4 regions of the Lysinibacillus sp. NPDC093190 genome follow, and region 4 is predicted to be linked to each of the others. Evidence: riboswitches for the same ligand, from Rfam matches in the RefSeq annotation. Region 4 holds a riboswitch; each other region holds the start of a gene.
The links. Region 4 has a riboswitch for cobalamin ahead of metE (5-methyltetrahydropteroyltriglutamate--homocysteine S-methyltransferase). Riboswitches for the same ligand answer to the same signal wherever they lie in the genome.
Positions count from the first base shown of each region.

Region 1: another riboswitch for cobalamin. It lies ahead of mmgD (citrate synthase); the one in region 4 lies ahead of metE (5-methyltetrahydropteroyltriglutamate--homocysteine S-methyltransferase).
Region 2: another riboswitch for cobalamin. It lies ahead of ACQKOF_RS14015 (leucine-rich repeat domain-containing protein); the one in region 4 lies ahead of metE (5-methyltetrahydropteroyltriglutamate--homocysteine S-methyltransferase).
Region 3: another riboswitch for cobalamin. It lies ahead of ACQKOF_RS01635 (nicotinate-nucleotide--dimethylbenzimidazole phosphoribosyltransferase); the one in region 4 lies ahead of metE (5-methyltetrahydropteroyltriglutamate--homocysteine S-methyltransferase).

Region 1 is NZ_JBNNVG010000004.1:117,648-125,197, forward strand. It holds gene prpD (2-methylcitrate dehydratase) at 1-140, opposite strand, end outside; gene mmgD (citrate synthase) at 239-1,360, opposite strand; cobalamin riboswitch at 1,555-1,748, opposite strand; gene ACQKOF_RS05230 (NUDIX hydrolase) at 1,997-2,476, shown strand; partial or broken gene ACQKOF_RS05235 (LysR family transcriptional regulator) at 2,750-3,080, shown strand; gene ACQKOF_RS05240 (helix-turn-helix domain-containing protein) at 3,078-3,878, opposite strand; gene ACQKOF_RS05245 (NlpC/P60 family protein) at 4,918-5,832, shown strand; gene ACQKOF_RS05250 (hypothetical protein) at 5,921-6,910, opposite strand; gene ACQKOF_RS05255 (VOC family protein) at 7,148-7,550, opposite strand, start outside.
Region 2 is NZ_JBNNVG010000016.1:75,546-83,095, forward strand. It holds gene ACQKOF_RS14000 (DUF4181 domain-containing protein) at 1-199, opposite strand, end outside; gene ACQKOF_RS14005 (amidase family protein) at 783-2,252, shown strand; gene ACQKOF_RS14010 (hypothetical protein) at 2,384-2,749, shown strand; cobalamin riboswitch at 3,093-3,289, shown strand; gene ACQKOF_RS14015 (leucine-rich repeat domain-containing protein) at 3,514-4,365, shown strand; cobalamin riboswitch at 4,545-4,728, shown strand; gene ACQKOF_RS14020 (hypothetical protein) at 4,759-4,887, shown strand; gene ACQKOF_RS14025 (hypothetical protein) at 4,975-5,739, shown strand; gene ACQKOF_RS14030 (GTP-binding protein) at 5,927-7,550, opposite strand, start outside.
Region 3 is NZ_JBNNVG010000001.1:346,104-353,653, reverse strand. It holds gene ACQKOF_RS01665 (MerR family transcriptional regulator) at 63-437, opposite strand; gene ACQKOF_RS01660 (aminotransferase class I/II-fold pyridoxal phosphate-dependent enzyme) at 740-1,984, opposite strand; gene ACQKOF_RS01655 (trimeric intracellular cation channel family protein) at 2,262-2,867, shown strand; partial or broken gene ACQKOF_RS01650 (nicotinate-nucleotide--dimethylbenzimidazole phosphoribosyltransferase) at 3,010-3,540, opposite strand; partial or broken gene ACQKOF_RS01645 (RNA-guided endonuclease InsQ/TnpB family protein) at 3,744-4,128, opposite strand; partial or broken gene ACQKOF_RS01640 (MerR family DNA-binding transcriptional regulator) at 4,142-4,270, opposite strand; partial or broken gene ACQKOF_RS01635 (nicotinate-nucleotide--dimethylbenzimidazole phosphoribosyltransferase) at 4,856-5,386, opposite strand; cobalamin riboswitch at 5,500-5,674, opposite strand; gene ACQKOF_RS01630 (DMT family transporter) at 6,487-7,356, opposite strand.
Region 4 is NZ_JBNNVG010000019.1:92,071-99,620, reverse strand. It holds gene ACQKOF_RS15720 (ATP-grasp domain-containing protein) at 1-67, opposite strand, end outside; gene ACQKOF_RS15715 (UDP-N-acetylmuramoyl-tripeptide--D-alanyl-D-alanine ligase) at 217-1,605, shown strand; gene ACQKOF_RS15710 (UDP-N-acetylmuramoyl-tripeptide--D-alanyl-D-alanine ligase) at 1,738-3,123, shown strand; gene ACQKOF_RS15705 (C40 family peptidase) at 3,239-4,171, opposite strand; gene ACQKOF_RS15700 (VOC family protein) at 4,680-5,042, opposite strand; cobalamin riboswitch at 5,260-5,438, shown strand; gene metE (5-methyltetrahydropteroyltriglutamate--homocysteine S-methyltransferase) at 5,932-7,550, shown strand, end outside.

The DNA of each region.
Region 1 (7,550 bases), on a different contig from region 4:
ATGCCACAACCCAAAGTATCCAATAATACATAACGTGCTGTTTCGTATGCCTCTTCACTTGTAATCGTTGTATTTAATACGTAATCGGCAATATCAGTTAGTAATTGATCTGTCTTAGATATGTCATTTGTTTTAATCATCTATATCTTCCTCTCAAGGCATGAATTTGATATACTGGTATACTGATGGACATTGGTCAGAATGCCCATCAGCTCTATGGCGAGTTGTTAAAACTTGATTATACCGATAATTCTTCAAGGTTATGACGCTCGCCAATATAATTGACACGAGGTCTAAATAATCTATTATTGTCATGCTGTTCTATCACATGAGCACATAAGCCGATAGTTCGTGAGCCAAAGAAGATTGGTGTATATATTTCAATCGGCAAACTAAGCATGTAGTACACTGGTGCTGCATAATAATCTAAATTTGGGTACAACCCTTTTTTCTGTACCATCACTTTTTCACCAGCTTCACACATGTGATATAAGCGGTCATCCCCTTGCTCCAAACATAATTTGTGCAAAGCCTCTTTCATAATTTGCGCTCTTGGGTCCATCTTTTTCATATATACACGGTGACCAAAGCCCATAATCTTTTCTTTATTTTGTAGTTTGTTTTCCAGCAATGTTTCAAAGCCTTCAACTGTTTTGGCTTCAAGAAGCATATACATCACAGCCTCATTTGCCCCACCATGTAAATTACCTTTCAATGATGCGACAGCCCCAGTTAAAGCACCATACAAATCAGATTGTGTAGAGGCAATTACACGAGCTGTAAACGTCGAATTTGGCATCTCATGTTCACTATATAAAACGAGTGACTGATCAAAGATTTCTTCTTCTAACGCAGTTGGTTTTCTGCCAGTAATCATGTAATAAAAATTTGCACTATAGGAAAGCTTGCTATCAGGCTCCACGACATCTTGACCATTTAATACACGATAGCTATTCGCTACGATGTTGGGCATGCCACCTAAAAGTCTATATGCTCGCGTCAAATTCTTTTCAGTAGAACGATCATTGATGTGCTGATCATAGCCTGCTAAAACAGAAATTCCTGTTCTAAGCCCATCCATAGCATGTGTCCCGTTAGGCAATAACTTGAAAATTTGAAAAATCTCTTGTGGAACTTGATAATTAGATTTCAACTTGTCCTGTAAATCAGCTTGTTGCTTGGTATTTGGTATTTCCCCATGCAACAATAAGTAGACAATGTCTAAATATGAATATTTCTGTGATAATTCAATCAAATCATAGCCTCTTATGACAATTTGACTTCCTATAGTGTCTAAAAAAGATAGCTTTGTTTCAGCGGCAATGATGCCATCAAGACCTGGCGAATAATTTAACTCCATTCATTACAACCCCTTTGTTTAATTATTCTTGTAAGCGTTACCAATTAAACACGAAAGAACTACAAAAAAAACAACTTCTACCCCTTTGAGAAGTTGTTAATCTACAAAAGCATGACAGAGCAAATAAACAGTGAATTTACAAGCATTCACAAAGATCATGCAGTAGCTAACACCTCCCTATCCTCGTAGGTCAATTGATGCTTACCTTAGTGGCAGGTCTCCTGACTTATGATCAACGCTACAATAACACCTTCCCATTTTGACAAACAAAACAGTGGCTTTGTTATTGAACTCCTAAATACAGTTGCGGGACAGTGTTGGACTCTCACCAACTTCCCTTTTAATCAAATGGAATAAATCCATTTGAACCACCAAAATTTAGCATATTCAATTTGTCTTTTAACCTTAACATAGAGTTTTCAAAACAATCAATATAGTCAAAATTTGAAAAAGCCTGATCATAAAAAGCTATTTTTCATTTTTGAAGAACTATTCTGTATTTTTTAGCACTATTTTGCACAAAAAAGATTGTTGATCAATACCAATGAAGCTATTTTTAAAACTTGGAAGTAAAATAGAGGATTCATATTTTGAAAAAACGAATATTTTTTAATGACAAGTATTAGGGGGACGAGTATAGGCTATATTTCAGAATTAAGGAAACTTATCGGTAGTAGGCCGATTATAAGCATCGGGGCGACAATTCTTGTGATAAACGATGATAAGAAAATTCTCTTTCAACATCGTTCGGATACGTTGGATTGGGGATTACCCGGGGGCTCAATGGAACTAAATGAAACTTTAGAAGAAGTTGCTTACCGTGAGCTCCATGAAGAAACAGGACTCGTAGCCAATGAATTTGACCTGATTGGTGTTTTTTCAGGACCAGATTATTATTTCCAATATCCAAATGGGGATGAAGTCTATACAGTCATTCATCTTTATATTGCTAAAAATGTAAGTGGTGTGTTGGAGATAAAGGATGGTGAGAGTTTGAAACTTACATATTTCAGTAAAAAAGAGCTCCCTGATAATATGGAAAAGAGAACAAAAACTCTATTAGAAACTCTAGAGGATGAATTGTGGGATTTAGGTAGTTCTTTTGCAATTGAATAGTGAAAATTTATGTAATAATGATTTCTCTTAAGTCGTTTTCGGGTGGTCATGCTGATAAATTATTTTGTTGAAGGTAATCAGATTGATAGCGTTCTAATAGTGTTAATCATGAAGGGTTTTATGCAAAAATGGCAGTCGCATGGTGGAGTTCGATATTGTATTTGACTCCTCTCATATTACTAAATTTGATATCAATTCTCCGATGAATTAAACGGTTCTCTATATAAATAATGTTATAATATAAGAAATAATCTTATTAAAGAAGGTACGTATATGGAAATACGACAGCTTGAATATTTTTAGTATTGTGCAATGAACTTCATTTTACAAAGGCTGCCGAAAAATTGAATATTACTCAACCAACGCTTAGCCATCAAATTAAAGTATTGGAAAATGAACTTGGCATTCCACTATTCGATCGTCTTGGGAAAAAATAGCTATTACAGATGCTGGTAAGATATTGCATGAGCAATGTACTCATATTTTTCGAGCAATAGATAATACAAGCAATCAGATAATTGAACTTAAAAAATTAAAAGCAGGGAAATTAGTGATCGGTACTTTACCTGGTGAATTAACAAATTTAGTGTCGGACTATTTGTTACAACAAATTAGGGTCCAGTTTTTCTACTTCAAAGATTTTTGAAATTTCGATAAAACGTTCAAGGGCCTGCTCAAATTTTTCAGGTTGATTGGCAACTAACAGCAAGTATGACTGTGCCGGCGCAAGTAGGCCGTGAAGATGTTGATACAGACTAACCTGCAAAGCTTCCTTTGCCTTCTCTATATTTCCTGTCATTTGATAGGCTTTGGAGAGTAAAAAGTTATCACTAATCGGCGGTTTCATTGTTTCGTCAAGTAATTCCAAAGCTTCCATTGGTTGATTTAAGATAATATGACATAGCACTTCCAATGAATTTGCCTGCTTCGCGATCCAAATATCATCACTTTCCTTCTTAATCCGGATACATAAATCAATGGCTTCCTGTAACAGTGCTTCTTGTTTTCCCCTTTCCGTAGCAAGGACAAAATGATTGACAAATAATTTAGCCATTTGCAGTAGCAGAGGAAAACAAGAGAAATATTTCTTTATAATTGCACGGCATTGATCAAGTACATCATCAAAAGGCTTGTTGCTAAAATCCTCAGCCAGCCGTTGGTATGTTTTCTTTATATCTTCTTTTGTCATTTGCGGGTGGTAGCCTATGAGTTCATCAATGCTTATATTAAAATAGTTTGCCAATTGTGGCAGCAGGGTGATATCCGGATAGCTTTGAGCCGTCTCCCATTTGGATACGGAAGCCTTCGATACACCGACATACTCAGCAAGTTTATCTTGTGTGATACCTTTTTCTTTTCTTTTTGTTGTAATAACTTTTGCAATATTTATTTCTCTCATCATTTTCACTCCCTATACTATTATTAAAATGCATTTTGCCTTCAATTCCAATGGAGTTATATTTTATTTTAGTAGAAAAAATCAACCGCAAGGCAACAAATCCAGTGATACACAAAATCCGTTCCAGCATTTGTAAACGCTAATAAGGATTTTTTTAATTACATAGCCAATAAAACAACACTATATTCTCTTAGCTACGGTTCGATCAATACTTGAATGGAGTGTAATTTACGGTCAAACTATTTTGTTAATAGAAATGGTTGACGGGGGGTTTTTTAACCATATCCTAAAATTGTAGAAATGATATTGCTCTAATGTATGGTCAGTTCCACACAGGGTAAGTTCAACTTGGTTGTTACGACTTAATAATACTAGAGGTTGTTTAGTTCACCTCCATTACATATAGATTACCCAGAAAAGTAAAAATACTTGACCTGACAAACCGCCGCCCCAGTATTAAACTGGGTTTTTTTGTTTTTTTAATCAAGTATAAGCTTTTCGAAAACCTCCTCCTGTAATACAAAAAAGATTCTTTTGATTCATACCTCCGGAGTACCGAATGCCATCAAAAGAATCCTTTTATTTTATTTCGTATATCCAATTTAAATTATTATAAAGTAATCTAAGCTAATTTTCTCAGTATTGTAAGCGAGAAAATAAAGTTTTATCTTCAAAATACCAGTCAGTTGGTCGGTGGATAATCATACCAATAATAGCGAAAACTTTAAAGAGTGACAGCCAAAATACCGTGTTCACCTCAATCCTCAGTGAAATAACTAGGGAATCACTTAAAAATAAATAACGGTTTTTAATTAGATAAAATATCTAACTTAACACTTTTATCCCTCTCTATCCAATTACTTCAACTATTTTTAGTAAAATTGCCCATGATTATTGCAGAAGTTTTACACAGTTAAAATTAAGGTATCAATTTTGCTGTTTAAGGGGAATCGGTAATATTATTGAAAAATAACTCATGCCTGTTTCATGCTATTCTTACTTTAGTCAAAGTCGAAAGCTTTTTGAAAGGAGTAAGGTTTAATTGAAGAAAAAATGGTTACTACCCATTTTCGCATCGTTTATGTTCTTCACAGGCATGGGTAATCATGATGCGAAAGCAGCAACAATAGCAGATATAACAAATACAGCAAAAGCATATATAGGTGTTCCTTATCAATATGGAGGAACAGATATTAAGACAGGTGTAGATTGCTCAGCATATACACAAATCGTTTTTTCTAAGTTAGGGATTTCACTACAACGTACATCTACAGCTCAATATCAGCAAGGTACTGCTATTGCTAAAGATCAGTTGAAGACTGGGGATCTAGTATTTTTTAATACTTCGGGAAGCGGTGTTTCCCATGTTGGCATATACATAGGTGACAGCAATTTTATTTCAGCTACTACAAGTTCTGGGGTTAAAATCGATAAAATCAATGATCCCTATTACTGGGGATCTCGTTACGTAGGGGCAAAACGCATTGCAAACTTCACTGAAAATGATTTGGGAGAAGTAAAAGGCACTGAAGTTGACTTTAGCGTTTATGCATCGCGTGGTGAGGTTGCTCTTAAACTGGCTAATCAATTACATTTAGATACTAGTAACACCAATTCAAGTTTTCCTGATGTAAGTCCAACGTCTAAATATGCAGGTGCTGCGGAAGCACTAAAAAAACTCGGCGTTTTTACGGGTGATGTAAACGGAAAATTCAATGCTGGTTCTCCTATAACACGTGGTCAATTAGCGAAAGTTTTAGTGGAAGCATTCCATTTAAAACAACAAGGAACAGCATTACAATTTGTTGATGTTCCAAGTACGCATTGGGCTTACAATTATGTAGCTATTCTCTCTTCCAATAAAATTACGATTGGTAAAGGTAACAATGCTTTCGGGGTGAACGACAATGTCACACTAGTACAATTAGATACCTTCCTTCAACGATTAACTCAATAACTTCAAGAAAAGGTGTTTCATCTATGGATGAGATGCCTTTTTTCGTTCTTTTGCTTCTAGGCAATATCATGTCACACTTCCCTACCAGTCACGCTTTCTTCAAGGAAAACAGAATATAGATTGTATCAATTTCATGGGATTCTTCCAAAACCCACGAAGTTTGAGATAAAATTCGCTGCAACCCCTCCAGCCCTAGATATCGAATTTGCACGCCAATAAACTCTGTAAATCCAAGGTATCCCGGATTTACATGCGCCCGGTCGAAAATTAATGAACCCGTGACCCGAGCGTCCTTAGGTGAGTTGGCAAAGAAATGATTTAAATTTTCAATGATATCTAATTCTGAACCGTATTCAAAAAGACCGCCCTCCGATGAACAGAGCTGAATCCAATCGGATCGTTCCAAACTCATCTTTTGTAATGCCTCAGGCTGGCTCCAGTCATAACGAATTGTTTTGAGGTTAATGTCCAGACCATGAAAGCGTTCCCCCGGCCGCTTCAAAACATCGATGCACCGTTTGGCGAAATTGGGACCGTAAGTATCGATATCTAAAATGTTGATCTCAATCTTCCGTCCTTTTAGTAATTCCGGGTCCGATTCCTGCATTAGAATCAGGGTGTTGATACTGTCAGTAGCGGCCCCACCAGCGATATTGAAGAAACAAAGGTTCCGTTCAGGGAATTGCTTGAGCTGGGCTAGCAAAATTTTCGACTGGCTCCGGCAAAGATCCCTCAGCCTAATCCGAAGTCCCATGAAAGAGGTTTGCTTCACAGCCCACTTGTCTCGGAAACCTAATTTTATCCCCCTGCTTAATTCGGGGCCAAGTTTGTACAGCAAAGTACGCATGCCGCTAAGATAGGAATTGTCGACATTCGACATTTTCACAAAGATGTTCCGGATAAAGGCAGGCATCTTCTTCAATGATTCAATGCTCCGGGCTGACTTGCGACAGCTCAAATGATACGCCTGTTCATCAATACTTGCGTTGAAAAGAGGATGAGTAATATCTAGGATAGGTAATTGAATTTCATTTTCGAAAACCGCATAGAGAATTCGCTCATTTTGATTTGCATTCATGATTTCAATTCCACCTTGAACGATGATTTTTGATCTAACTAAAACCATTTTACTTAAACATCCAATAAAAAATCACCCCATACTAACGAGGTTATTTGTATAAATTATATGCGCCATTACTCAATATTAGCTTCTGTTTTGCTGAAAAGTACTCTTATAGAACAGACATCGCAATGTTAAAGTTATAAATCAATATTAATTTGAATCCTCCCTGTTGAAAATTAATGTTGATTACACCTAATCCCATACAGACCAAGCAGCCTCAATATGATTACCTGATGGGTCGGTAAAGACAAAGTATTTAGCATTTTCCCCTCGCATAACAATTTCGGTAACTTCTACACCACTATTTTTTAAAGATGAATGTGTATATTCAAGGTCTGGACAATTTAAAGTAAACGTTTGATACGTGCGACCGTCGCGTAAAAAATCTGCTGTTGTAGGATCCCTTGTTTCTACAAGGAGTAATACAACATATCCTTCTGGCGGTGTTAATACTGCTACAAAACCAATATCATCTTGAAACTTCGGTGTTTTCAGATGAAATCCAAGCTTATTTTGGTACCATTCAATTACTTCATCAATATTGTTAGCTGGTAAATAGAGATAGCCAATTTTACTGAATAACGACTTTTGTTCT
Region 2 (7,550 bases), on a different contig from region 4:
TTAAAAATAGACTCGTAAAAATTATTCGTACAGTCCAATCTAGTTTTTTATGTCTTTCGTTAAGGTGATTATAAGAAAACCATTTCTTTCTTTCGACACCTAGCAGCTTTCTAATGACAAATCCAAAAGTACTAATTACTAAAAGTAGTCCAATAAGAAAAAGTATTAATGTCCTTAGTTCAATATTAATATGATTCAATTCATTCACCTCTCAACCTGATCTTTTCTTTACAAAAAGAAAGAGACCGTAGCTCTAGATTATTTATGTATTCTTATTGCTTGAACAATTAATGTAATTCCTATAATACATAAACTCCCTGATAAAACATGAAGAGTTATATTCCATCCTTCGCTGACTTTTTGAAAATATTTGATATATAAAGATACGCCATATATGTACATAAGGACACCCCAAATGCCTCTAAGCATCTTCATATAATCTCCACCCATCCTTTTTAAACTAACTGAAAATTTTATCTGTAAAGAGAGTGTAGCACAGTTGATAATTATTTGGTAATTAATTGGGGGTGAGCGGCAAGCGAAATTACCAGTTATATAAAAAATATGAAAATGTATACACTAAAGCCCTTAGATTGATATGTGAGGGCAGTTTAACATTTAAGTTTATACGTTAATTACATGCAGAGCTTTGAGTTAGCATACATAAGTATCCGACTGCGGGAGCCTGAGGAGACTTTGAAATTTATTTGAAAACACTAAAAGATATTTTATGTATTAATTGATTTTATTGGTATAATTTTGAAAGAAGGGTGGGAATATGAATGGGTATAAATTTTAATAGTTTTCTTAAAGAAGAATTGTCAGTAATCGATATTCAGACAGCTATGGTACATGGTGATATAACATCAAAAGAATTAACTATGTATTATTTACACAGAATTGCTAAGTATGATCAAGATGGACAGAGAATTAATTCTATGCTTGAAATTAATCCTGAAGCGATATTTATTGCTGAAGCTTTAGATGAAGAAAGACTAACAAAAGGGACTAGAGGGCCTCTACACGGAATTCCGGTAGTTTTAAAAGATAATATCGAAACGAAAGATTTTATGCATACTAGTGCGGGCGTAATAGCATTAGAAAATTATTTAGCAAAGCAGGATGCATTTCTAGTAAAAAAGCTCCGTGAAGCAGGGGCTGTTATTTTAGGAAAAACGAATATGACTGAATTAGCAAACGGTATGTCGAGTACGATGTGGGCAGGCTATAGTTCTCGAGGTGGACAAACACTAAATCCTTATGGTGATCCAGAACTTTTTGTAGGAGGGTCCAGTTCGGGTTCGGCAGTAGCAGTGGCATCAAACTTTTCTGTTTTATCAATTGGAACTGAGACAGATGCCTCGATTTTAAGTCCAGCTATTCAAAATTCAGTAGTTGGCATAAAACCGACAGTTGGGCTCATTAGTCGACAGGGCATTATTCCGTTTACATACTCTCAAGACACAGCAGGACCAATGGCTAGAACAGTAACAGATGCAGCTATTTTATTGGGAGCGTTAACAGGAGTAGATCAAGAAGACGTCGCTACATATAAAAGTGAAAGAAGGTTATATAAGGATTACATCAAATTTTTAGATGCCGCAGGATTAATTGGTGCTAGAATTGGTGTTTATAATAATGCCTCAAAAGCTTATTATGACTCAGGGGAATATGACGAAACACTTTTTAATAATGCAATTCAGGTTTTGAGAGAGCAAGGAGCCGATATTATTGAAGGCATCGAAATCCCTACTTTTCATAGAGACTGGAAATGGGGAGTACCGTTATACGAATTAAAGCATAGTTTAAATAATTTTCTTGTCAATCTACCTTCCCACATGCCTGTCCATTCTATCTCTGAGTTAATTCAATTTAATATTCGATCAAAAGAAAAGTCGTTGAAATATGGGCAGGATAAATTGGAGTCGAGAGAGAATTTACCGAACACGTTAAGAGATTCTGAATATTTAAACGCAAAACTAGAGGATTTGTATTTTTCACAAGAACAAGGGATCGATTATACATTAAAAAAATATGAATTAGATGCGATTATCTTTCCATCCTATATAGGTTCGACAATTAGTGCGAAAGCTGGATATCCGTCTATTGCCGTCCCAGCAGGGTATATGAAAAATGGGAGACCGTTTGGCATAACATTCGCAGGAACTGCATTTAGTGAAGATGTTCTAATAAAACTTGCATTTTCATTTGAGCAAGCAACTAAACTACGAAAAGCTCCGAAGTTGTATTAAGATCTTCTGTGCAAATCCGACACTAAACACCAATTAAAATATGGTGAAATTTATTTAATAGTAAAAAGATTTGACTAATTATATTAAGTTATTACTTGTAAGACAATAACGCAAATAAAAGGATGATTTTAATGAACATCAAAGGTAAAGTACTAGCAAGCGTTTTAGCACTTTCAATAGCAACTACAGGCGGATATATTACGGGAATGCAAGAAGAAGAGAATACAGCAGATGCGGCAACATTCTTTAATAAAAGTGATTTAGGTTATCCAATGTTTTCGCACTTGCCAGAAATCCAAGCGTATTTTAACTGGGATACTGTAAAACAAGGTAACCTAGTATTCTACGTTACAACATTTGACCAAGAAAGAACAGACCATGAAATGAATCTAAATTCTAGTTGGCTACCTAAAGATATAAAAATTTATGCATTTAAAAACATAAATCTAGATTGGATTACTGGTGAACAAAGGTCTGCAAGTTTTAACAATGTTTGATCGCCAGATGCTAAAAATGTAAATGGTGGTGATTTATCTTTATCAAACATCAAAGATGGTGACCCGGTTATTCTCGTGTATGGTGGGTTTGATACCAAGCTATTAGAAATCATTCATATAACTAAGGAGGATTATGAGAAAGCGATGAAAGGTCATAATCCTCAACCACCTGCATGTAAATAAAGTACATTTAGACTGTCCTTCACTGGGTAGTCTTTTTTATTTGTCTTCCTTTCCAATTTCTTAACAGTAGGTAAACTACACATTACAATTTAGTTTGATAGTCAGTAAGGAATATTTACTCTACTATTTCTTACATCTTTAAATGGCTAATTTAACAACTAAATAGCATAGAATAATAGGCGTAATTCGGTGTAATTTACTTAAATGGGAAGCCGGCGCAAATCCGACACTGCCCCGCAACTGTAAATGCACATAGTATTTTAATAAACTCGATCAACAACGATTCAATTCGTTTGTTGGGCGTTCTTTTTTTGCGTTGAATGTGCATGACCCCGAAGCCTACGATTCTGAGTGGAACTTTCTGGTGTTCCGACCTTGCGCACAACTTTTTTCTTCTTGAAAAATAATAGATGTTTTTCCGAAATATTGTTACTATTCAACTAACGGAACAGGTTAGTTGAATAAACAGGTATGTTATAGAAGAAGTTCAAGTAGTTTAAGTAGAGTTATTCAAACAATGTGCAAAAAATTCAAGTTGGAGGAATATACATACATTGTATTTTCGAAAAAGGAGCAGACAAATGAAACTAAATTTTCCTCATATGAAATTAGACTCTTTACCTAATTTAGATGTACCCATAAAAGAAATAACAAATTTAAACCTTTTTGATAATAGGTTAACAACGATACCTTCCGAAATTTATAAAATGAGCAGATTAAAAATTTTGAATATATCTGTTAATAAGATTAAAAAAATGCCTGCGGAGATAGGCAATTTAACAGATCTTAGAATGTTGGATGCAGGGCATAATGAAATTGACGTTATTCCTCCTGAAATTGGATCCCTTCATAATCTGGAGGATTATTTATACCTTCATAATAATAAATTAAAGTCCATTCCACCTGAGATCTCTAAGCTGGTCAAAGTGAAATATTTAAATCTAAGTGATAATCAATTATTAAAATTACCAGATGAACTTGGACATTTGACCAATATTATAGAACTGCGTGTAATGAATAATCAATTGAAAGAGTTGCCGTACAGTATTTGTAGATTAAGTAACTTGAAGGAATTACATTTAAAAAATAATCAAATCACAACTCTTCCAGTAAATATAGGGGAATTGTCATTATTGCGTGTTTTAGATATAGAAGATAATCAATTAAAAGATATACCTCAATCTTTACATAAATGTTTAAGGTTAAGACGATTAAATTTGAGACATAATCAATTGACCACATTACCTGAAGAGATTGGACAATTGAAGAATTTATTAGAAATTGATCTAAGAAGCAATCTTCTAACGGAATTACCAAAATCATTGCTGGAAATGGAGGGGTTAGAACGTTTGGATCTTAGATGGAACCACCAATTAAACATACCAAAGTGGTTAAGAGAACTAGAAGAAAAAGGGTGTATTATTTATTTGTAATTGTGATTAAATGCACTTAAACTAACTGGGCTTTAGTTTAATGTTTACAATCCGAGTTAAAAAGTCTAGAAGATAATGCATAAGAAACTGGAATATATTGTGTTATTTGACTTTGGAAATACACTCCTATACAATTGATTTTAATAATCTAATAGGAATACTAGATTCCTATGACAACTGAATAGCGTGGAGTAATAGGTGTAAATTGCGTGCAATTTACTTAAAAGGGAAGTCGGTGCAAATCCGACACTGTCCCGCAACTGTAAATGTGAGCGACTTTTCAAATACCACTGTTTAACGACGGGAAGGGGAAAAGTAGCGATGATCATGAGTCAGGATACCTGCCTATTATGAGTACACACCATAACCCTACGAGGAATAGGAGGTGGCATGTTGACAAAACAGAATGCTCTGTTCGTCACTGTACGTCAAACGCCCAAAATAAAAGAAGGTATTGGCAATCGAGCTAATTCTTTGATATTTGGGCATTGTTTGACATTATATGATGAACGAAAAAGATAGAATGAAGGATTTCCTCGCGTTAATAGGAAATCCTTTTTTTACTGATGACTTCCGTTTTGAAAATATGTACGAAAAGAGGATGCAAGTATGACGAATATTCATGTATATACAGCACAGGATTCGCAATATTTAGATATGAAAATTTGTAAGCAGCCACGCACTGAAGTTACTAAGAAAGCTACAACAAGAATGGTTATAGAATCACTTGTTGATCAATTAATAGCTAGTAATCTTATTAGTAATGAACGATTATTTGAGCAAATTTTATATAACAAAGATATTATTTGGATTCAAAATGAAAATATTAATGGGCACCTTTTTGCAAAGGCGGATATGACAGATCAGCTTAAAACAAAAACAAATAGTTTTATGATGTATATGCCGACAAATCCAATTGTGTATGAGGTGAATGGTGAGCATTATCATTTAATTACACGGATTGATTCGACGCGTGCAAAACCAAATTTAGAGCGACTTTCCCAAGATCCTAATCCAATATTAAGTGCTGCTCGGGTCAATGATTTATTGTGCTCGATAGTAATGCGCTTTTATGAAACATATTTAGAGGATTTATCACAGGTAGCTCATAAAGACAAACAACTGATTAATTTTGTAGAGCGAGAGTATCAGCAATTTTTAGAAGCTGTGAAGGAGCTAAATGATTATCATTTAAACTGGCACCCACGTGGTAACGGTCATGAACTATTGCTTGAATTAATTGATAATTTGCAACTTTTGAGAAGCCGACCGGGCAAGGTTTTAATTGATTTTTCTAATTCCCATAGTCACGTTGTGGTGGAACCTTCATATCGCATTTTTAAACAAGCACAGAAAACAGTACAAGCTTTATAAAAAAAATCGCGCGGGGTGAAGAAGAATACCCGTGAACTGGAGTGGTATACCTGCGAAGTAGAGTAAATACACGCGGAAGCAAAGCAAATACCCGTGCAAAGCAAGATTACCCGCAATAGCATAGTAAATCCCCACGAAACATAATAAACAGGACAATGATATAAAATCATGTCCTGTTTTTATGAATTTAGTCAATACAATGCATAGCTGCCGCTGCCTCATGCCATGGAACGGAGTAGCCTTTGCCTTTTGCACAAAAAATACTCGAGGATGTATATTCGGGGTCGGCGTTTTTATCGTAGTCAATTTGCGCAATAATGTCTTCTGTATTGTGACACATATCATAACCATCAAATTGTAGAGAAAGTACGCCCTTACCATTAGTGTAGGCGGCAAAGGTTGTACTGTAGCTCATAAATGTTGCGACAGGGGCTCGACCAGTTAAAATCGCATCATGTTCAGTTAAAATTGGCGCATCAAATGTACCAGCAGCTTGTTGAATATCGGTCATCATGCGGCCGATAAAATCACTAGGAGCTTTTAGCTTAAAGCGGTAATACGGCTCTAGTAATACATTTTCTGCTTGCTCCAGCCCTTGCCGTAATGCTCGGAATGTTGCTTCACGGAAGTCGCCACCATCAGTATGTTTAATATGTGCGCGTCCCGTTAAAAGAGTGAAGCGAACATCTGTCACGGGGAATCCTGTTAACAGCCCATGATGATCGCGCTCGAATAAATGTTTTTCAATGAGTCGTTGATGCCCGACCGATAAATCATCCGCATGACATGCATTGACAAATGTATTGCCAGTAACGCGTGTATTTGGCTCCATCAATAAATGTACTTCTGCATAATGCTTTAATGGCTCAAAATGACCATAGCCCGTCACCGTTGTTGCGATCGTTTCCATATATAAAATCTGTGGTTCGCTAAATGAAATGTCTAGTGAGAAGCGTTTATTAAGCACGTCGATCAGAACTTCGAGTTGGATGACACCCATAATATGTACATGAATTTCTTGAAATTTTTCATGCCACAGCACACGTAATGATGGCTCTTCCGCTTCGAGTATGCGGAAAATTTTTAATACTTCCTTTATATGCTGATCGCCTTCATATTGTACTTTCGCTTGTAATGTCGGTACTAATTCATAGGGCTGCGGGTTACCTGAATTACCAATGATATCTCCGATGTTTGCTTCACTAATTCCTTTAACTGCGAAAATCTCCCCAGCCTCGACCTCTTGAACTGTTACATAACGGCTGCCATTGTATAGTCGAATCTCAGTCACTTTTTCTGTTACATCTCCAAAGGAAAATTCATCACGCACATGTAACGTTCCCTGCAATGCCTTTAAAAAAGTTAAGCGTTGATGTCCATCATGACGAATTTTAAACACCTCACCTTGAAACGGGGCATTGTTATGAAAATGTATCTCTGTAAGTAGGAGAAGCTGTGCTAGGAATTCCTTTATCCCAATATCTTTCAAGGCAGAGCCAGAAAAACATAGAAAGGCCTTTTCCTGTTTAACCATCGTTTGTAAATGAGTAAGGCAGCTAGAGCTATCCAATGTCTCATTAAGAAAAGCATCGAGAAGCTGCTCATCACGTTCTGCAAGCCACTCCATCATGTGGTTGGAAACATAGTCAGAACGGAGCGGGTCATCTACGAATAGTACATCCTCAGAGCAATCCTTTTGAAGCTGTGCCATAACGGCTTCAACATCTGCCCCTTCACGGTCAATTTTGTTGATAAAGAAGAAGGTTGGGACGTGATATTGGCGTAAAAGTTGCCACACTGTTTCAGTATGA
Region 3 (7,550 bases), on a different contig from region 4:
TGTCTAGCTTTTTTATCATTACCCTACCCTATTAATAAAGTAATTAATGATGTTGCCGTTTATTAATAGAATCGAGATAAATCCCCACGACGGATGGATGATTTTTGCATGCGCTGCGCTTGAAGCATTTCCTCACGCATGATGCGACGTAATTCTGAGTCACTTAAATTAGGTTCATCTGTTGAAACAGGTTCACTCTTTTTAGCGAACAGCTTTTTAATTTTTGCCATGTTCATGCCATGTTCCAAGTAATCTTTAATTTCCAGCAGTGTATCGACGTCATTTAATGAAAACATTCGACGGTTGCCTTCTGTTCGGTGCGGCTCTATTAAATGGTGTTCTTCATAATAACGAATCTGACGTGCCGAAAGCTCGGTCAATTGCATTACGATATTCATAGATAATAACGGCATAGTTCGTCTAATTTCACGACTCATTTAAGTCCCCTCCAATACCTGCTAATAATATAACGAAAAATTCACACTGTCAACCACTCATGTAAGGTTTCCTAACATGCATTTAAATATTTTTTTGAACTGACGAAAAATTGTAGAAAAATAAAATTTTCATCCTATCGCGGGGATTGATTTCCGTTCTGACTTGGCCCTTTCCTGGGGGCGTCAGATGTCCTATCAACTTATATACATTTCTACATTTAAACAAATGTCATCTTCAACTTTTCATCCATAAAAAAACTATTCAAATTGGAAATTTTGAATAGTTTTTTAGCTATCTATTTTTAGATTTTTTGAACAGCACTACAAATTGCAAATTTTACGTGCTCGTATGTTAACCCACCTTGAATAAATGCTGTAAATGGCGGACGAATAGGACCGTCTGCTGTAAGCTCAATACTGGAACCTTGAATGAATGTTCCAGCTGCCATGATGACATCATCCTCATAGCCAGGCATATAGGCCGGCTCTGGTGCATAATGCGCATTAATTGGTGAGTTTGCTTGAATTTCACGGCAAAAAGCAATCATTTGTTCCGCAGTTTGGAAAGAAACCGATTGAATTAAATCTGTACGATTAGCATCATAGCTAGGTGATGTATTCATGCCAATTTCTCCTAGCATAGCAGCTGTGAAAATGGCACCTTTTAATGCTTGAGATACAACATGTGGTGCAAGGAAAAATCCTTGATAGAAATCACCGAGCGTATTTAATGTTGCCCCTGCTTCAGCACCAATACCTGGCGATGTCATACGATAAGCACATTTTTCCACTAAATCTGCACGCCCCGCAATATAACCACCAATTTTCGCTAAGCCTCCACCAGGATTTTTAATGAGTGAGCCTGCCATTAAATCAGCCCCAACCTCTGTCGGTTCCTGTGCCTCAACAAATTCACCGTAGCAATTGTCAACGAAAATAACTGCATTTGGTGCTAATTCACGGATTTTCGCACACATGTCAGCAATTTGTGAAATAGTAAAGGATGGGCGTGTTGCATAGCCCTTCGAACGTTGGATAGCAATCATTTTTGTGTTTGGTGTAATTGCAGCTGCAACACCTTCCCAATCGATTTCTTGATTATCGATTAAATCCACATGGCTATAACCAATTTTATAATCTTTTAATGAACCAGTATCCTTGTCGCCACTATCGACTATTGATTGCAATGTATCATACGGCTGACCTGAAATATAAAGTAATTCATCACCAGGACGTAGCACGCCGAATAAGCTAAGTGTGATTGCATGTGTACCAGAAATAATTTGCGGACGTACAATGGCAGCCTCCGCTCCAAAGACCTCTGCATAAACACGTTCTAGATTGTCACGCCCCTCATCATCATAACCATAACCATTAGACGGGTGCAGATGATAATCACTTACTTGATGCTTTCGGAACGCAGCAAGCACTTTTTGTTGATTGAAGAACGCCATGTCTTCTACCTTTGCATGAAAAGGGCGTACCTTTTCTTCTATTTTAGCAGCTAATGCTAGTGTTTCTTCTGATAAATTGATTGTAAAAGTCATTATGTTCTTCTCCATTTCACATTTGTTCAAATCTTATCTTAACAATTTGTGAGCTTGCCTGCAAAAATTGCATTTGTTTCTGATTTTCATTAGGCACTAAACTTAATGACGACCTTAATCTATTTAATTCTGCTATAATAAGATATTTGATAATTCCAAATCGTAAGTCGATGATTTTCTTGGCAAAAACTTCTAGATACAAAAGGTAACTTTAATGTTTTCTAGGTTGTAATCTACAACAACATGAAATGATTTATTCACATAAGGGGTGAAAGGGTTGGCTTGGGAGGTTTTTAGTATCGTCGGAACAATCGCCTTTGCTATTTCCGGGGCAATAATTGCAATGGAGGAAGAATACGATTTATTCGGTGTATATATACTCGGTATCGTAACTGCTTTTGGTGGTGGAGCTATACGAAATCTACTTATAGGTTTACCTGTAACTACACTGTGGGGGCAGGATATGATGTTCCAAATTGCCATTGCAGCCATCACAATTTTTTTCTTATTTCCACATCGGCTTATTCAGCATTGGCATCGCTGGGGCAATTTCACTGATGCTATTGGATTATCGGCATTTGCCATTCAAGGTGCCCTTTATGCTGTGAAGCTCGACATGCCTATTAGTGCCGTTATTGTAGCTGCTGTCTTAACAGGGTCAGGTGGTGGAATTATTCGCGATTTATTAGCTAGACGACAACCATTAGTCCTCCGTGATGAAATCTATGGTGTTTGGGCAGCACTAGCCGGGCTTATCATCGGACTTCAACTATTTTCAGGGGATCTCTTTTTATATGTATTATTTGGTGTGATCATAGTACTTAGAGTACTTTCATATATGAAGAAATGGCGTTTACCGTTGCGGAAGTTGAATCGAGCATAGCTTGTTTCCTTATACCGCTGCATTTTAACAAGCCCAAATCTGATATTTGGGCTTGTTTTGAATTTTTTCAATTTAATTTCTTATTTATCACAAACACCGTGCATCCATGGCAGCGACAAAAAGCACCTGAAGATTAATAAAGTTATTTTTTCAATAGCAACATAGATTCCTCTAATGTAGCCATGTTTTTCATCATAGAGCAAGCTGCGTCCAAAATAGGAAAGGCTAAAGCTGCACCAGAGCCCTCGCCCAATCGCATATTCATCTGCAACATCGGTTCAACTCCGAGCATTTCAGCGGCAATTTTTGCACCTGGTTCTTCAGAGGCATGTGAAGGAACGACATAGTCTTTTACCTTTGGTTCGAGTTTGTATGCAATAAGAGCAGCAATAGTAGAAATAAAGCCATCAATAACAACAGGTTTACGATGTGCAGCGGCAGCAAGTATCACTCCAGCCATAGCACCTATTTCTAACCCACCTACCTTTGCAAGAATATCAATAGCATCATGACAATTTGGTTTGTTTAATGCAATAGCATTGTGAATGACTTCTACTTTATGTGCTATTCCCCCTGGTCCAACACCTGCACCGAAGCCTGTCACTTCATTCGGATGACATTCGCGAAGAACCGATAATATGGCAGCACTCGGTGTTGTATTACCAATTCCGATACGAAAAACATATACATTGCTTAAAAAAATGTAGACATCTCTACTGTGACACAACTTATATCTTTCGACTTTCGTATTTGTGTCTTCCTTATTTCCCGAGTCTGGTTTCGCCGAAGCTACTACCATTTAGTATGACTCTCCAAAGGCTTAAATTCCGCAGTATCGTTGCGTACACATCTAAGGTTTAGTGTCAGTTAAATTCCTTAGATTGAGTAATTTGCTAAGTTAATGTTTGCGTTCAAATCTCTATCCAACTTTAATACAGGAGCAGATATATAATCTGTCTTTCAGTTTCATATCGGATTTGATTTGTCCACAACAAGAACAAGTTTTTGATGATGGAAACCATCTGTCGGCTTCAACAAATTCAATTCCGTATTTTTCACATTTGTATTGAATTTGCCGTTTGAATTCATATAGCTTTTGCCCGGCTACCGCCTTCGACAGATGTTTATTTTTCATCATACCTTTTACATTTAAATGTTCCATTACAATACGAGATGGCTTGGTTTTCACAATCTCATTAGAACACTGATGTAAATGATTTGTTCGGATGTCGTTAAGTCGCTTATATAAATTACGGATTTCAGCGTTTTGTTTTCGAGTAATATCTCGTACCACTAGAAGATACATGGGCAGGCATAAGCTCGCCCTTTGTTTCCATTCTTCTTAGCGTTACAACATTTACACCAACACGTTTAGCAAATTTCCCAATGGACATTAATTCCATGCGTACCACCTCTCTTTCACTATGGTAAAATCACATTACCCTATTTAGAGAGGTTGTTAACATTTTTATATTTGTATATATTTTTCTTGTTCACACGAAGGCGCAACCCTTCATGCAGTCTTTCTCTCATGAGTAGACCTCTTATGCTTTCACATAAGCGCAGACTATATCTTCATCTTATCTTCTAAATAAGAGCCACATTTTTCTTCCGCCATTCGCTTGCGGTTTTACTCTCCCTCAAGGAGATAGTCGTTGAACGTCTTCCTTGTCTCATTAGAGATTTAGGAGTTCGCTGCTAAACATCCATTGCCAAAGCACTTAGCGCCACCGTTTTCCGTTGTCACGATAATCCTTTACGGACACTGAGTAATTTTTTTCAGCTTATGCCATCCTTGTTGTTTTTTCTGCTTTCGCACCGTTACGTCTGCCGTTTCCAGCTCCGCGTTGGTCACAAGGCTTTAGGAGTTAAAAGCAATTAACGTGGAGTTCGCACCAATCTCTTGATACGAAGGGTATTCTGTTATAAATCTATGCTTCTATACAGATTTGTATAGTTTTGTTTAAATTTATCGTAACAGATTAGTTACCCATTTCACCTGTCCCGAGTACATTTATCCCCTTGTTTATTTCTTCCGTAGCTACCTCAATCCCTACTTCAATAGATTGAATGGCTTCTTCCCTTGACATAGCAGGACCTTTTGCCATATTGTCCGTTCCATATTTAATTTTTTTTAGGATGACACCAGCATCATGTGGAATATCTTCTTTTACGCCAACATCCACTGTGACAATTTTAGCATCTGTGATTTTTGCGATAGCACAGACACCAGTCCCTCCTCTAGGAAAATTTAATGTTTGAAAGACCGTCACATTTTGTGGATTAGATGTCACCCCTTCATCACAAACACCATGATCTGCGGCACAGACAATAATCGCTTTATTATCAATCTCAGGAAATAGTTCTCCTGTAATTCCGGATAGTTGCACAGCAAGAGTCTCTAGTCTTCCCAAGCTTCCAGGAGGCTTGCAAAGTGCATCTATGCGTTCTCTTGCCTGCTCCATCATTTTGTGGTCAACACTTTGAATGTTTTGAATCGTCTGTTGTAATAATTGCATGAAAATTTCCCCTTTCTTTTTTGCCCTTGTTACTCGAAGAATGATTTAGAGAAAAAATAAAAAGCCTGTAGTTTATTCCATAACAAATAAACTACAGACTTTTCCATCGTCTATATAACCGAAGCAGATAGGCAGGTCTCCTGGCTCAATTTCAACATTTCATAGAACCTTCCCAGCGATGCTAGTGGCATTCTCTATGAAACTCCCTTTTACAGTGGTGGGACCGCTAAAGCTTTTCACTTTATTCCCTATTCTCCCGCAATGGGCACCTAATGCTTTTATGCAATTATTTTAAATGTACGATAAAGTGTTTTTTGTGTCAACATTTAAAATTTTCGAGCTTTGTTGAATTTTAAAGTTTTTAAATATGCTTAACTATTCATATTTAAAAACTTTAACACAAAATACTAAAGTAGTAACTGCTATAGCAGTTATTACTGAAAGTTCAGTCAGATACGTATGAAAATTTTGAGTCTTGAAGATAAGTGTTTTTCTAATAGCTTCAATAATATAATTAAGTGGATTAATATAAACAAATTAACTATATTTTTTCATCTTATGAAAGGCTAATTCACACTGCTAATAATTCACTAGTAATAACGTTTACACTAGTAAAAAAGCACTCACACTTACGCAATAGAATGAATATTCAGAAATAGATGTTAGTATAAATTTGTAGAACATATCATGTAAAGTACTTTTTAAGTTAACTACAATTGAGTGTTATAGGTGGTGTTATCTTGAAAAAAGAAATTAAAAAAGAACTGATAAAAGTGATATCTGTTTTTGCTATAGGTACTATTTTAATTTATTTGGTTCCTTGTCTCTTAAATTATTTTTATAGCATGACTGCCCCCTAAAAAAGTAAGAAAAAAATAAGAAGCCTTTTATTCGAAGGCTTCTTGTTTTTATCAATATTAGATGAACCTAATATAAAAACTCCATCAATACAAGCTGTACAAAGTAGTACTATACCAGTTCCACAAGCTCCGATTTAAGTTGCTGCTACAATTTTTGCCACAGCGAAGTCAATTAAGAGTAGAAAGGCAAAGTGCAACTTCTGCTATGCACAAATGCTTTCAGGAACTTCTTATTCGTTACTACTGTGATATACGCTTTGTTTTATCTATTTCACTCAGACATGTTGCGCCGAGTAATAGAATAGCTCCTATTATTTGTAGGGTCGCCATTTTCTCTCCTATAATCATCGTCGAAATCACTAATGATGTCAGTGGATCAATATAGCTTAAAATAGCTATACTTTGCCCTTTTAGATGACGCATTCCGAAAAAGAATAGGTAGAAGCCGATTCCAGCATGGACAATGCCCAGTGCTATGAGTAAACTAATTGATTTTATATCGATTTGCATGACTTGGAACCCATTTGTCCCAATAAGATACAGAGCAAGGAATAACGCTGCTAAAGTAAGTTGAATAATTGTATTATCAGGCTCTTTTAATCCATGAATATACTTATTGGTGAATGTAACTATTGTATAGAAACAAGCTGCAATAAGCCCATATACAATACCGATATAATGTTCGCTCGTTTCGGTAGTTTGACTTTGAACGATAAAATACAGCCCTACTAGAGCCACACAAACATAAAAAATTTTTCTTACAACTATTTTCTCTTTCAAAACTATAGGTGATAAACAAATCACTAATACTGGAGCAAAATAGTAACTTAGCGCTGCATTTGCGATGGTTGTTTCCTTATACGCTTGGAAAAGGAAAATCCAATTGCCGCATAAGGCAAAGCTTGAAAGCATTAAGGGCCTTTTATTTTGCAAAATAGTTGTTCTCGTAAACCTTTCTTTTTTACAAAGGAAAATCAACAGTAAAAAACAAGAGCCAATGAGACTCATCCAAAAGGCAATTTCACTTGAAGGCAACTTAATGTATTTTGCAAAAACACCGACAGCGCCAAAAATAATCATTGATAAAATAAAAGATAGTTTTCCGCTCATTTCTAATTCCTACTTTCTACATGTATATAGTGTTCGATATACAGTAGAATCTATTGAGAATTAGCAAGCTTTTATTGAATGCCTAAACAGTAGATTCTACTGTAAAGACATTGTTGGGGGTGCAATCGTTCGATACATACTAATCCCTCCTTAACGAATTCAATTGTAACATATTTCTAAATATTCATACGCAA
Region 4 (7,550 bases):
CTGCTGCTCTTGTTGCTTCACGACTTGACCCGGATTTGTTAGTGCCGATAAATATAATCGTTTTCAGGTATATCACTCCTTCTATTGTTCGTTAGATACTTAATCAACTATATATATATGCGAAGAAATAGATTTCCTCTAGTTATGTATCTCGCATACATCCAAGCAACTTTTAAGAAGGTACATATACTAGAGTGGAAAGGAGGGGAAAATAATATGAAGCCTCTTACGGTGCAGAATTTAACAGTCATTACTGCAGGCCATTTAGTGCAAGGGTCGGAGGAAGTGTTGATTCAACATGGGGCTTATCGACTGAAGCAAGTGAAAAGACCAAATACCGCCCTTTTTACAAATAAGCGTATTGTCAATTGGAAAGATTATGAGTCACTTTATCCCATAGTGCTTGTAACCGATAGACTATACAGTCAAAATGAATTACCTGAGCAAATAATCATCATTAAAGTAGAAGATACAGATGAGGCCTATTGGAAGTTTGTAAATTTTTATCGCAATCAATTTAAAATCCCTGTCGTAGCCATTACTGGTACTTCTGGTAAATCGACGACAAAGGAAATGATCAAACATATACTTTCTGCTGAAAAAAATGTAGCATCCACGCCACTTAGCAGTAATTCTAGAACTGCTTCTTTGCAATATTTACTGAATATTGATGATCATACCGACGCAGCCGTTTTTGAAACTGCAGTTGGTTCACCGGGGGACATCAAACTTGCAGGGGAATATTTCAAGCCGACTATTGGGATCATTACAAATATAGGAGCACATCATTTAAATTATTGTAAAACTCTAGAGGGGTATATCCAAGCAAAGGGTGAAATGCTGGACATTATTAGTCCTACAGGCTCCTTAATTCTTAATGCTGAAGATATCAATACAAGTAAAATAGACTTATCGAAGTTTCAAGGACGCATTATTAAAGTAGGCAAGCATCAATCCTGTGATTTTCAAGCAAGTCATATTCGCTACCACAAAAATGGTATGCTGTTCAACGTTCATCACAAGAAGAAGCTCTATGAAATCTATGTACCAGGTTATGGCGAGCACCAAGTATATAATGCGCTCACTGCGATTGCAGCTATTTATGAAATGGGTTTGCCGATTTCTTTAGCAGCTGAACAACTGCAATCATTCCGAAAACTGAATAAGCAGCTTCAGGTGTTTAAGGGCATTAATAATTCCATGTTAATAGATGATACTTGGAATATTACGACTACTTCTTTAGAGGCAGGATTAAAGGTTTTGAATGCGCTCGGAGAAGGCAAGAAAACGATTGCCATTATTGGGACGATTACAGATTTAGGGTCTTGGGGATATATTATTCACGAACAAGCGGGAGAATTAATTAGTGAAATTGGGGTCGATGTACTTATTACGATAGGAGAACATGCAAGCATTATGGCGCTTCATGCCATTGAGGCAGGATTGAGTTCACCTGTGTATATTTTTAAAAATAGTACGCGCGTCTATAAATTGTTAGAAGATATTGTAGATGAAAATACGATTCTTTTCATTAAAGGTGATATGTATAGTAAAGAAGTTTCTAAGTTGGCAGATGATTTAAAAATAAAAAAATCATCTGAATAGATTTCACCTAAATAAATGTTATTTTTCATCATTTACTAGAATGAGCATTTCTATAGTCAATTGTTAGAAATGCATAAACTATGATACTCATTTATTCAGAAATATACTTTATAGAAAGGGGGCGTAGTTAACTTGCAACATATAAGTGTGAGCGATATAAGAAAATTATTACAAGGAGAATTATTAAGCGGTTCTGAACACTGGTCTGTTAAACATGCAATTTATTATAACCGACATGAACTGACTCAAAATCATACACTTATGTTTGTTAGTAAAAGTGATACAATCAACTGGCAAGAAATAGATCAAAAGGGGCCATCTCTAGTCATTTCTGATAAATCATTAGAAGAGTTAAAAAATGCGCTGAAGAATACGACCGTTATACGCGTCAAGAGCATTGTGCAGGCCTATTGGGAATTTATGGATTATTACAGAAATCTATTTCAAATACCAGTCGTTGCTTTAACCGGAACATGTGGTAAAACGACAACGAAAGAAATGATTAAACACATAGCTAGTAAGGAATGGAATGTTCAAGCATCTGTCAGCAGTAAAAATGAGCCACGGCAATCCTTACCGTACTTGACGGGGATCGATCAGAAAACAAAAGCAGCTGTCTTTGAATTAGGACTGGGGAATATAGGGAATATTAAACACCAGTGTATGATCTATCAACCTACGATTGGTATTATTACGAACATCGGTGTCCATCATTTAGATGGATGTATAAATCTTGATGGCTATATAAAAGCAAAAGCTGAAATTGTAGAAGGAATAAGAAAAGATGGCACGTTAATCATAAATGGTGATGATGAAAACATTAAAAAGATCCCCCTGAATAAATTTAAAGGAAAGATTATTACCTTTGGCGTCAACGAAACGTCAGATTATCAAGCTACGAATATCCAATTCACAAAAGGCGGGATGAAATTTGTACTAAAAGTGTCAAATAACAAATACAATTTATTTGTTCCAGGATACGGAGAACACCAAGTATATAATGCATTAGCGGCTATAGCTGCCGTAAAGGAAATGGGACTTTCCATTGCTGTCGCAATTTCGCAATTAAAAACGTTCAAAGCGATGGCAAGACACTTAGAAGTTTCTACAGGCATCGGTGAATGTACTATAGTAGACGATACTTGGACAAATAACCCGACTTCTGTTGAAGCAGCACTGAAGGTTTTAGATACGATAGGAAAAGGGAAAAAAGTAATTCTTATTTTAGGTGACATTAAGAGATTAGGAAATTTCGAAGAAAAATATCATCGAGAGATTGGCACAATGGTCGCGAAAAGAAATATTGATACGCTTATTACTATTGGCAAAAGAGCAGAAAATATTGCGAATCAAGCGTTGAAGGATGGCACCAAGGCAGATGTTCATATGTTTAATGATGTTACAGGCGTTTTAGATATACTAAAGCATAAGCTCGATAGTGAAACCATTGTACTTATTAAAGGTCCAATGTCTAGCAAATCTATGATAGACTTTGCGAATCAGTTAAAAAATAAATAATAGAAAAAGGAAGCTTCCTTAAGGAAAGCTTCTTTTTTCTATATACAATATAAAACATGTAATTCTGTTGATTATCTCAAATTTGAAAAATTTGAAATGGTTCTAGTAAACTAACTTAAAAAACACGTTTTGCTGTAATATAATGCTCTTTATAATAGTCAACCATTAGTACTCTTGAAGTAATACCATTAGAGCTTGGAATGATAATACGTTGATCTCCTGCATAGATAGCTACTAGTGAAGGGGTTTTAGAGCCTTTAACACTATTGAAGAACACCAAATCACCCTTTTTTAAATTGGTACGTGAAACCGTTGTACCAACATTCATTTGTTCCTTTAAATTGGTTGTACCAAGTTTAACTCCACTTTTACGATAGATGAAGTCTACATATCCTGGCGCTGTAAAGCGAAGACTTGCTTCATTATTTGTAGAGCTCATAGTTACTTTATTTTTATAATTAAAGGCGTTTTCAACAATTTTATCGCCTTTCGTTGCAGGATTAGCTGAAAGAAGTGTAGGTAATACTCTACGGGCCCCTACATAATTATCTGTATAATATGGTTTGCTATTTAAATCAGAAATCACAATATTTTGCTTTGAATCAGCCATGTGAATCATTTTATTGTTTCCAATATACATTCCTACATGATCAGGATCTGTCCCAGTTTTTTTACTCTTAAAGAATAGTAAATCACCTTTTTGTAATTGATTTCTGTTAACAGATGTTCCTTGTTGTATCATATAATCTTCATTATAAGTCCCAATATCCACACCATTTTTCTCGAAAATGTACATAATAAATGAAGCACAAGAAAACTTATAAGGATATGTAGCCTTGTATTCTGTATTACTATATGTCGCTTTACCAATTAAGCTTTTTCCAGTTTGAATTAGTTGATCCGCTTTCGTATTAACTGCTTGTGCGTTATTCAGGGCATTTGTTGTTGCAGCCTCTACTTCTAAAGGTTGAACAGTTGGTTGTACCATCCCTACTGTGCTAAAACCTATCGTCAATGCTAATGTTGTTGTTAAAAATCGTTTATTCATGTTGTAATTTCCTCCTGAAGGCTATTTGTTAGGATTAATCCTAATTTGGCTTGCCATTGGAATTAATCGTAGCATGAAAAAGTAGGGCTTCTTTGAGGTAAATGTTACCACGGTGGATGGGAATGCGCTGTAAACACCTGATATAAAAGGCTTCATCGCCTTAATTTACAATTTTATTACAAATGTTTCAGTTGGGTGAAGTGTTTGTAGAAACGAAAGGTTATAGGGGCAGTGAAGGACTTTCTAAGCTTTGGAAGGCGGATGTCGATAAAATTCAGAAGTTGGGTGATAAAACGCGAAAGTTAATCGATAAAACTAAAATGTTGGGCGATAAAACGTAAAAGTGTTCCGATAAAATTAAAAAGTTGGATGATATTTTGTTAAAACGTCTGTCATGTGGATGAGTTGATTTGCTGAAGGTTCATACTTTATTTCACAAAATTACAGCATGCCAGTTGAATAGAAATTAACTTCTATTCAACTGTTTTCTAGATATGTAGAGGCCATTTTAAATTTCCTGAATCATCTCAACTCTATTACCGAATGGATCTCTAAATTCAAAACGTTCAAAATGAGGGATAGGAACTGAATCGAAAATTTCTATATGATGTTCGGCTAATGCCTTTTTCCACTGTTCTATATTTTCAACTTGATAGGCAATATGAGCCTTTGTTGTGAATCTATCAAAGCCAACCTCTGTGCCTACATGTACCTCCCTATTGCCGACCTGTAACCAAAATCCACCTCGTCCTTTCAGCGAATCAGGCTTTTCAATTTCTTTTAGTCCTAATACTTGACAATAAAAATGCCTTCCTTTTTCTTCTGCACCTTTTGGAATTGTTATTTGAACGTGATGTAAGCTTATAACCATTTTTTCTCCTCCTTTAATTCTACTCAATACTTACTTCTAGGATATTAATGCCAAATCCTTTAATTTGACGAATGAAAAGTATTTTTTCTCACGAATGAGGCCTTTATAGAAAGGCAAAAATAAAGGAAATAGAACCTCCAATATGATAGATAGAATCGAACAAATTGGAAAATAATTATACTCTTCAGAAAAATATGTGTTATAGTAAAACATAATTAAATATTGTGTAAGAGTTGGTGCCAAATGAAAGTTTGGCTTAAAAGGGAAGTCGGTGCAAATCCGACGCTGTCCCGCAACTGTAAATCGGAGCAAATCACAATTGCCACTAGGAAACTGGGAAGGCTGTGAGGCGTGTTGATGAGAAGCCAGGAGACCTGCCAATATCTAGTACACACCAAATACCTACGTGGAAATAGGTGGTGAGATGTGACCGTATCGGCCCTGTGCGACAATGAATCATGCGATATTTTGAAAGAGTTTCGTATTGTTTCTTTATAGCTAATTTTGATATGCAATGACAGCCATTTTCCAAAAAAAGGAGAGTGGCTTTTTTATTTTTAACTTCTTTCAGCGGGTCCAAATATCCGCTGAAATAGAGGAACTCAGTCTAAGAACGCCACGTCCTGTGGCAATTTATCTGTGCAACATCACGTTGGCCCAAAGCCTCCGGCGGATGTCACGGAATCGGAAAGGAGTTCTTAAAGGATGTTAGCCTAAAAACATCGCATCCATGCGATAACGGCTAACTGACCTGCATCGGTAAAAACGCCACGTCCTGTGGCATTACCGAAATGACCGACATCGTGTCGGCCCTCATGCAGGCCTAAGCACAAAGCCGATTCCGGACGCAATTATGCCGAGGCATAATTGATTGATAGGAGAGATAAACATGGCGTATACAAGTACTACAGTTGGTTATCCGTATATCGGAGAAGATCGTGAATGGAAAAAGGCTTTAGAGGCTTTTTGGAAAAATGAGCTTTCAGAGGATGAATTTTTGCAGAACTTAAAGGATATTCGCCTAGCACGCATAAACAAGCAACTTCGCCTCGGCATAGACATGATAACTGTTGGAGATTTCACACTTTATGACAGAATGTTGGATACGGCAATGATGTTTGGCTTAGTTCCAAAGCGCTTTGAATGGCAGGGTAGCAAAGTGGATTTACAAACATACTATGGGGTAGCTCGCGGTAGTAAAAAAGCCGTAGCTAGTGAAATGACGAAATGGTTTAATACAAACTATCATTATATTGTGCCAGAATATGAGGGACAACCTTTACAATTAACAGAAAATAAAATATTGGCAGACTTTTTAGAGGCTAAGGAAGCGTTTGGTATTAAAGCAAAGCCTACAATAATTGGCCCTTATACATTTTGTAAATTAACAAAAGGCTATGACAAACTATCGCAAATTACATTTATTTTAGCATTACTGCCACTTTATACGCAGGTCTTAAAGGAGCTAGTGGATGCTGGTGCAGAGTGGATTCAATTAGAGGAGCCTGTTCTTGCCACAACACTAGACGAAGCGGAGGTTAAACTTGTTCAAGAAATTTATACACAATTAGCTACATCGGTACCCGAGGCTAAAATTATGCTACAAACATATTTCGAATCATTATCGGCATATGAGTCAATTGTGACACTTCCTGTTCAAGGGATTGGATTAGACTTTGTGCATGGCTATGGCAAAAATATGGAGGCATTACGTCAATTTGGCTTCCCACAAGATAAAGTATTAGCAGTAGGTATTATAAATGGACGAGATATTTGGCGCTCCAATCTAGCAGAGGTTTGCTCAACTATTAAAGCTATTGAACAGCTGAGTGGTGCCAAAGAAATATGGATTCAATCTTCGTGTAATTTACAGCATGTTCCAATTACAACTGCTCTTGAAAGAAAGCTCGATCCAGTTCTTCAAAATGCCCTTTCTTTTGCAGATGAAAAATTAGTTGAAATCATTGAAGTAACAAAATATTTACAAGGCACAGGCAGCTCCTCAAATCACAAAATATCTGAAAGTATGAAGGCGATTGAAGCGTTGAAAAATCACCCAACTCGTCAAAATAGAAGTATTCTACAAGCGATTCAAACAGTGTCAGCACAAGATTTTGAACGCCATAGTGATTTTAAAACACGGCAAAAGATTCAGCAACAAGCCTTACAATTACCGCTGTTCCCAACGACAACAATTGGGAGTTTTCCGCAATCAAACGAAGTCAAACGTATACGAAGTGCATGGCGAAAGCAACAACTTTCTAATGAGGAATATGCAGCGTTTGTCGAACAAGAGACAAAGCGTTGGATTACTATTCAAGAGGAATTAGATATCGACGTTTTTGTACACGGTGAATTTGAGCGCACAGATATGGTTGAATATTTCGGGGAAAAACTTACAGGTTTTGCATTTACGGAGAAAGCATGGGTCGTATCATATGGCTCTCGCTGTGTGAAACCACCGATTATTTACGGTGACGTTGCATGGGAAACACCAATGACAGTCAA